Regions from separate parts of the Vibrio owensii genome, predicted to be linked through region 1. Evidence: predicted binding sites of a transcription regulator. Region 1 holds the regulator's gene; each other region holds the start of a gene.
The links. The regulator PurR, encoded in region 1, represses purine synthesis genes. The targets are predictions, from matches to a motif close to TNANGNAAACGTTTNCNTNA.
Positions count from the first base shown of each region.

Region 1 (2,191 bases):
AAGTGCCTCAAACAGCTTCATTGAGTCTTTGAGTATCGGTTTATCCATGATGTGTTATCTCGGTGTAATTAATATTACGCCACCAAAAATCAGGTCCGAGAGATTAGCAAATGCATGCAGACACAATGTCATTAAAGGGTAAACTCACTTAATGCATATTTGCCATCGGTAACCCCGCTACCTTCCATCTAATAAGATGGTTCAGGCCGGAGGCTTTGCGTCCCACCCTTTCGAATGGTTTGCCCTGTGCGTGACTCTTTGAGAATACTTCGTATATTGAATTAACATCACGTTTCAAATATAAAAGTGTGATCTTGGTTCAGTTAATAGCGTTAAATTGATGTGTTTTGTTTCATATTGCTGAGCATCTACTTGTCATACAAAAGCTTGATGTAGGAAATGGACTACACCTTAATTAAAACAGCAACTTATCGAAGTTTAAGGTTGTATTCTTGAACTGAAATATTAAGGGAAAGTTATTTTTAGGCATTAAAAAAGCGCCCATAAGAGCGCTTTGTAAAATGAGTTCGCAGATGAGGTTAGTTTAGTTTCTTAACCGTGTTGCGAACAACGATCTCTGGTTGCATCTCGAACACACGTTTCTCGTGTTCTTTGTCTTTGATGCGCTCCAAAAGGATCTCAAATGCGTTTTTACCCACACGACGTTTTGGTTGGTGGATAGTCGTTAGCGGTGGAGAAAAGTATTCTGCAAGCTCAATGTTGTCGTAACCGATCACGGATACATCATCCGGTACTTTGATACCGTTTTGCTGCAAGCGGCTCATTAAGCCTAGCGCCATTGTGTCGTTAAAGCAGAAGACAGCCGTTGGGCGTTTTTCCATTGCAGTGATGTTATCTGCCGCCAGTACAGCAGTATCACACTCAAAGTTACCTTCAAGAACCCAATCTTCGTTAACCGTTAGGTTTGCTTCCGCCATCGCTCGGCGGTAACCAGCGATACGCTCTTGGCACGCCGCTTTTTCAAAATGACCGCTCAAACATGCGATGTCAGTGTGACCGTTATCGATCAGGTATTTCGTCGCGATGTAGCCGCCTTCTTCCGAGTTATCGATGATCTTATCTGCCTGTGAGCTCTCAGGGCCCCAGTCCATCACAACTTTTGGAATGTCAGAATGGCGGTCTAGCATCTCTTTTAGCTCTTCCGTCAAGTCAGAACACATTACTAGGATGCCATCTACGCGTTTCTCAGCTAGCATGCGGATGTAGTCACGTTGCTTCTCGTAGATACCGCCCGTGTTACAAAGAATTAGAGTGTAACCTTGACGGTAACAGTAACTCTCAACACCATCGATGACTTCAGAGAAGAATAGGTTGGTTGATTGAGTAACTAACATACCGATAGTACGAGTAGAGTTGCACTTCAAGCTACGAGCAACGGCGCTTGGCGCGTAATTTAGTTCATCAACCGCTTTCATTACTTTTTCTTGGGTTGCTTCTGCAACAAAGCGAGTTTTGTTAATTACGTGCGAAACCGTTGTGGTAGAAACGCCGGCTAAGCGAGCAACGTCTTTAATAGTGGCCATAAATGATGTCCTGTATCGAGCTACTGAATACCGTGAGTGAAGACAACCATACGCTTAGGGTCTTGCACAAACCGAGCAACTGCAAGAAAGGGCATTGCTGAGATATTTGGCAGTGGTTGTTCCGAATCGGTATAAAAAGATTTGTAGCAACATTTGTTGCTGAGACTCATATTCCCTTCTTTTATAAGTGAGGAATTAGTCAGCAATCATGTTAAGAAAACACAAAAACCGCTATATTTCAGCGGTTTACATATAAATCATATTTAATCGTTTGCGCTCACATTTTAGACTGATGTGGGCAGGCTGGCAATATTTTCAGCGGTTGTTTTGTGCCCTTGAGGTCACATTTTCACGGCTAAATTGGTTGGGTTTCTTTAAGCCAGATTAAAACTAAACGAATAAAATAGGGAGCCTAAATAGCAGGCTCCCTAAAATAGGCGGCAATTATTCACCAAGAAGGTAGGTGCTGTCCAGTTTACAAAATGCAATTAATAGTTGCGCAACGCTAACATAGAAGCCAAATTCGTCGAACTGCTTACATTTAGCGGCAAACTGAGGTAGCCAAGTCAAAAGATGCTGTTGGATGAAATCGTTCTGCTTTTCGAACGCTTCTTCCATATGCTTTTCTTGCTCTAGTTCGTTAGAGC
Region 1 is NZ_CP019959.1:731,219-733,409, reverse strand. Features, by position in the region: gene A9237_RS03180 (TfoX/Sxy family DNA transformation protein) at 1-48, opposite strand, end outside; cyclic di-GMP riboswitch class I at 165-254, opposite strand; gene purR (HTH-type transcriptional repressor PurR) at 540-1,544, opposite strand; gene torD (molecular chaperone TorD) at 1,989-2,191, opposite strand, start outside.

Region 2 (2,191 bases), 400 kb from region 1:
TCAGACACGGAAGACTCCTTTTGATGTGCTTTGCCAAATTTAAACCGTAAATTTAATGAGTGTTTAGCAGTAAATGCTAATCGGTATTGGCTTGAAATTGCCATCAGCATACCACCACAAAAGCCGTTCTAGTAGTTGTGGTGAAAAGGATTTGCCCTAGAACTGTCACAGATTATGAACACAATGCAATACACTAATGCAACGCACTTAGTATGAATTGAAAGTTTGGCTATTTTTTAATTTACTAAACTGTAATTTAATTACAGTTAATTCTTGATGAAGATCAATTTATCAATGTTTTGTGATTTTGGTCACTAAAATGCTTGTAATTAAATTTCTTGGTGGTATATTTGTAACCAGCTTCTGAGAGAAGAATGAAATGCTCAAAGGATGAGTCCGTTTATCGCCTCCAAGGAACCGAGAAATCAACCAAATTAACAGTATTAATTGATTTAGAAGGTGATATTTATGAAAGGTTTACCAAGTGCAATGTTCTGGAACAGCAAATCTGTTTACACCGGTAACTTTGTATACCCAACAAGCTTTGGTTACTAATTGAAGCCAACGCATGTGACTCGAACAAATTTGTTCACCCCTATAAATTGGAATTTTTTTTCAGTGCATAGTGCTGACATGATTCACCGCCACTCAAATTGAGTGGCGTTTTTTTATCTGCAATTCCAAACTTCGGCTACTTTCTCGCCACCAAGCTCGCATTCTACTACTGCTTCTTCCACATATTTCATTTCCTGACCAATTCTGTGGGTGTTTTACGTCCAAAACCTCGGGTTTGCGTTTGAAAGTTTAATACATTGTTCAGTTTGTACACGTTGGACTGCACAGAACATAACTCTGTTAGTCGTTGTTTTCTAAGGCCTAAATTTTTAGCCTGTTTAAAACACTAGCGGATAGGTTTCATATCCGAAGAAAAAAATCCTATTAGAGTGAAAATTCTATCTGGAATTTGTTATTTGATAACTTTATAATTCGAGCCAATCGATTACGCAACCGTTTACTTTTTACCTTTTACAGGATTCGATCATGCTCGAAAGGCTCTTTAAACTTAGTGAAAATGGCACCAACGTGCGCACTGAGATCATCGCAGGTATCACTACCTTCCTAACTATGGCTTACATCATCTTTGTAAACCCAGCTATCCTTGCAGATACTGGTATGGATCGTGGTGCCGTGTTCGTTGCGACGTGTCTTGCTGCAGCTATTGGCTGTTTCATCATGGGCTTAGTAGCAAACTACCCAATCGCTCAGGCGCCTGGTATGGGCCTAAACGCGTTCTTTACCTACTCTGTTGTGTTGGGTATGGGTTACACGTGGCAAGTAGCGCTAGCAGCAGTATTTGTTTCTGGTCTGTTATTCATTGTCTTGAGTGTGTTCAAGATCCGTGAGTGGATCATCAACTCAATTCCACTTTCTCTTCGTACAGGTATCTCTGCAGGTATCGGTCTTTTCCTTGCGTTCATCGCACTGAAAAACGCAGGCATCGTAGTAGATAACCCAGCAACGCTAGTTTCAATGGGTAACATCACTTCGCTACCATCTGTACTTGCGGCTATTGGCTTCTTTATGACTATCGCGCTGGTTCACCGTGGTGTGAAAGGTGCGGTTATGATTGCCATTTTGGGTGTGACAATTCTTGGTCTTATCTTTGGTGACGTTCAATGGGGCGGCATCATGTCTACACCACCAAGCATTGCACCAACCTTCATGCAGCTAGACTTCTCTGGTCTGTTCGAAGTTGGCATGATCTCGGTAGTATTTGCTTTCCTATTCGTTGACTTGTTCGACACTGCAGGCACGCTAGTTGGCGTTTCACAAAAAGCAGGTCTAACTGACGAGAACGGTAACATTCCACGTCTAAACAAAGCGCTACTTGCTGACTCAACAGCAACATCAGTAGGTGCTCTACTAGGTACATCTAACACGACGTCATACATTGAGAGTGTTTCTGGTGTAGCAGCAGGCGGTCGTACTGGTCTAACAGCTGTGGTTGTTGGCGTATTGTTCCTTCTAGCTCTGTTGTTCTCGCCACTAGCAGGTATGATTCCAGCTTACGCAACATCTGGTGCGCTGTTCTACGTAGCGATCCTAATGCTTTCTGGTCTTGTTGGTATCGACTGGCGTGACCTAACAGAAGCTGCACCAGTTGTGGTTACTTGTTTGGTAATGCCTCTTA
Region 2 is NZ_CP019959.1:1,135,471-1,137,661, reverse strand. Features, by position in the region: gene A9237_RS05050 (aminoacyl-histidine dipeptidase) at 1-8, opposite strand, end outside; gene A9237_RS05045 (NCS2 family permease) at 1,042-2,191, shown strand, end outside.
Region 2: a site for PurR is predicted at 1,001-1,020, ahead of A9237_RS05045 (NCS2 family permease). Genes of this name have one in related genera too.

Region 3 (2,191 bases), 210 kb from region 1:
TTCTGCTTCGTCTTCGTTCATCGCAACGACAGAAACATTGTCGCGAATGAATTCTTGCCAGAATGTTGGATCATCTTGAATAACGAATTTAGTACCTAGCGTTAATACCACTGGTACATCGTGCTTCTTCGCGTATTCAATAGCGCGCATCGTTGCTTCCGGCATTGGGTCGCCTTCTTTACAACGAACTAGGTATGCAGTGAGAACTAGAGCAGATGCGCTCTTGAAGATCTTCTCGGGGATATTGTCTGGGTGAAGTTGGTTCATTTGACCTTCGCTGATTGCGAAAGTACGTTCACCATCTTCGGTAATCAGAGCAAAACAACGACCGATTGCACCATCAACGCCTTGTAGGTAGTTCAGGTCCATACGGCTAGATGTGTTACATAGGTAGCGGTAACCGTAGCTGCCGATTTTGATATCTTGGCTCATTACGCCAAGAAGTGTTGAACGGTCATCGGCCAACACGGAGTAGTTGTGCAGCGTATTACCGATCGTACCACCTGCATACTCATTGGTAATCAGGCATTCTGCTTTTAGCTGTTGGTACAAAGCTTCTGCTGTTGCATCATCAATAACCAACGAGTGTCCTTTACTCAAACCGTACTTTTCAATCACATCCGTTGTCACTTTCGCTTCAATATCAACCAGCGTTTGATCAATGCCGATGATGTGAGTGCGCGTCATCTTTTTGCTTTCTTGTGCTTGGCTCACCAATGGGTCACGAGCATGAACAGGAAAATAGTGCTTGGATTTGCGTTGTCCAGGAAATTTCATATTGTTAGTCTGAGTAAGGGATGAAAAGGAGAACGGATTCTATACCGCCGTTATTAAAGCAGCAATAAAGGCAATTATAGCAAACGTTTGCAGTCTGCTTTTTTCTTTCAATCGGCCTATTCGCCTTCCATGAAACCCAAATCTGGTAATTGATCAAGGTGCTCGCTGTAGCGTTTCAGATTGAATTCACCTTCGTTTTTCATCACGTCGAAAATCTCAATCGACATTGCACATGCCATCATAGCAACCGCATCTTCACGTGGTGTACCTGTCATCATTAAACGCATCAGGGTTTCTTTTACTTTGAGCGGATTGCCATCTTCTAGCTGATTTTCAACAATTTCAATCAACTCACTTTCTTGCATAAATTGGTTTTCTTCAGTCATTTGCTTTTTCCTCTTGGATTTTTGCCAACTATGCCATATATAACCCTTCTATACTTATCGAATTTAACCCTCACCTTCGCATTTGGATAAATTTAAGCCAAAATCGAAGTGTGATTTCGATCTCGGATCTGTCACCGGTCAGTGGATTCTGGTAGAATCTGCGTCCCGTTAATTTTAGTGGTGTTTAGTAATGTCTGATAACAGCCAAAAGAAAGTCATCGTCGGTATGTCCGGCGGCGTTGATTCATCTGTTTCTGCGTATCTTCTAAAGCAACAAGGCTACCAAGTAGAAGGCCTGTTCATGAAGAACTGGGAAGAAGATGACAACGAAGAGTATTGTACAGCAGCAGAAGATCTTGCTGATGCTCAGGCAGTATGTGACAAGCTGGGCATTCATCTACACACCATCAACTTTGCTGCTGAATACTGGGATAACGTATTTGAGTACTTCCTTGCAGAATACAAAGCAGGTCGTACACCAAACCCAGACATTCTTTGTAACAAAGAAATCAAGTTCAAAGCATTCCTAGAGTTCGCTGATGAAGTGCTTGATGCGGATTACATTGCAATGGGTCACTACGTGCGTCGCTCTTTCCCTGAGAACGGTGAAAAACCACAGATGCTACGTGGTCTCGATAGCAACAAAGATCAAAGCTACTTCCTATACACATTAAGCAACGAGCAAATCGCACGTAGCCTATTCCCTGTTGGTGATCTAGAAAAGCCAGAAGTACGCCGCATTGCGGAAGAGCAAGATCTAATCACAGCGAAGAAGAAAGACTCTACGGGTATTTGTTTCATCGGTGAACGCAAGTTTACAGAATTCCTAGGTCGCTACCTTCCAGCTCAACCAGGTAACATCGAAACACCTGAGGGCGAAGTGATTGGTCAACATCAAGGCCTGATGTACCACACACTTGGTCAGCGTAAAGGTCTGCACATCGGTGGCCGTAAAGGTGGCGGTGGTAACGAAGACCCATGGTTCGTTGGTGAGAAAGACCTAGAGCGTAACGTTTTGATTGCCGTTC
Region 3 is NZ_CP019959.1:519,662-521,852, forward strand. Features, by position in the region: gene A9237_RS02260 (inosine/guanosine kinase) at 1-777, opposite strand, end outside; gene A9237_RS02265 (hypothetical protein) at 894-1,163, opposite strand; gene mnmA (tRNA 2-thiouridine(34) synthase MnmA) at 1,354-2,191, shown strand, end outside.
Region 3: a site for PurR is predicted at 853-872, ahead of A9237_RS02260 (inosine/guanosine kinase). Genes of this name have one in related genera too.

Region 4 (2,191 bases), 830 kb from region 1:
AATTGTGGTAGCTCAAACTCTGATGAGTTAAAAAAGAATTGTCATTGCATTGACTTAATGCCTAGATATACTCAAAGACAACAGTTTCTGTTTAGAAAGGTACGCTATGGAATACAATACCTCAGCACTCTGTGATATCTATCTTGATCAGGTAGATGTAGTTGAACCAATGTTCAGTAACTTTGGCGGTCGAGCGTCGTTTGCCGGGCAAGTGACGACAGTTAAGTGCTTTGAAGACAACGCACTGATCCGCGAAACGTTAGAACAAGATGGTATCGGACGAGTATTGTTGATTGATGGTGGCGGTTCCCTACGCAGAGCCTTAATCGATGCAGAAATCGCAACGCTTGCAGAAGAAAACGAATGGGAAGGAATTGTCGTTTACGGGTGCGTCCGTGAAGTGGACGAACTAGAAGACATGAACCTTGGCATTCAAGCACTCGCGTCTATCCCTGTAGGGGCAGCAAACCAAGGTATCGGTGAAATCGACGTCCCGGTTAACTTCGGCGGTGTTAGCTTCCTACCCGAAGATTACATCTATGCAGACAGCACTGGCATCATTCTCTCTCCTGAGCCATTGAATGTCGACTTAGAGCTCGATGAAGAAGACGACGACGGTGAGGAAGGTTTAAACTAACCTTACTCCATGAGTAGCGACTAACTCCAGCGCTAAAAAAACATCGCCAAATACGCAAACACCCGCCGAAGCGGGTGTTTTTGATTCTGGATACTTAAGTGGATTACTCCACTTCGTCCATCTTGCCAAGTAGTGCACGGATGCGCTCTTGCCACTGAGCATGCTCTTGTTGAGCTTGCTGAGATTTTTGCTCAAGCTCTTCACGTTGAGAACGCATTTCGTTAGCTTCAGCTTCTAATTTCACTTTGTCTTCTTTCAGCTCTTCAACTTCCATCTGAAGAAGAGTGATTGTGTCAACTGCAGTTTGAATTTTCGCTTCTAGTTGTTCTAGTACTTCAAAAGACATCTTGGCCTACCTATTGTTATTCCGTGGGACGATGCGCGAGCGTTCGCTTGCACCTTACCTATGAGGTTCATTCTACTCAGCGTAGCGATGAGAAACACTTACTATATTCGATATTTTGCATCATTCGGTTAAAAAATCAGCGCAATCTCACTAAACGCTGACTTTTCTTATCCTCGAAGCATTTTTGAGCAATGTATTTTCCCATCACTACCCCATAAACTCACCCAAGTATTGATCAAATTCAACTTAGTTAAAGTAAAAGCTCAGCAAAAAGGCAAACGTTTAACTGACGATGTGATAAAATCGCCGCGCAAATTATTCTTCCCTCTTGTTACTTGGAGACATCATGAAACGCGATTTAGCAATGGCATTTTCCCGTGTTACTGAAGGTGCCGCTTTGGCTGGTTACAAATGGCTTGGCCGTGGCGACAAAAACGCAGCGGACGGCGCTGCAGTTGAAGTGATGCGCACCCTGCTGAACAAAACAGACATCAGTGGTGAAATCGTTATTGGTGAAGGTGAAATCGATGATGCACCAATGCTGTATATCGGTGAGCAAGTGGGTATTGGTGGCGACGAAGTCGATATCGCGGTAGACCCAATCGAAGGCACACGCATGACCGCAATGGGCCAATCTAACGCCCTAGCAGTATTGGCAGCGGGTGAGAAAGGCAGCTTCCTTAAAGCGCCAGACATGTACATGGAAAAACTGGTTGTTGGTCCAGGTGCAAAAGGCGTTATCGACCTAGGTAAGCCACTTAAAGAAAACCTAGAAAACGTAGCAAAAGCACTAAACAAGCCTCTTGATACGCTAGTCGTTATTACTCTTGCGAAGCCTCGTCACGATAAAGTGATCGCAGAGATGCAAGCAATGGGCGTTCGCGTATTCGCTGTGCCAGACGGTGATGTAGCTGCTTCAATCCTAACTTGTATGCCAGATAGCGAAGTAGATATGATGTACTGCATCGGCGGCGCACCAGAAGGCGTAGTATCAGCAGCGGTGATTCGCGCACTAGACGGTGACATGCATGGTCGTCTTCTTCCTCGTCACGAAGTAAAAGGTGATACGGAAGAAAACCGCATCTACGGCGCAGCTGAACTACAACGCTGTGAAGAGATGGGCGTAAAAGCGAATGTTGTATTGAAGATGGAAGACATGGCGCGCAGCGACAACGTTGTCTTCTCAGCAACAGGCATCACTAAAGGCG
Region 4 is NZ_CP019959.1:1,557,332-1,559,522, forward strand. Features, by position in the region: gene A9237_RS06975 (1,4-dihydroxy-2-naphthoate polyprenyltransferase) at 1-31, shown strand, start outside; gene rraA (ribonuclease E activity regulator RraA) at 107-637, shown strand; gene zapB (cell division protein ZapB) at 741-983, opposite strand; gene glpX (class II fructose-bisphosphatase) at 1,330-2,191, shown strand, end outside.
Region 4: a site for PurR is predicted at 1,254-1,273, ahead of glpX (class II fructose-bisphosphatase). Genes of this name have one in related genera too.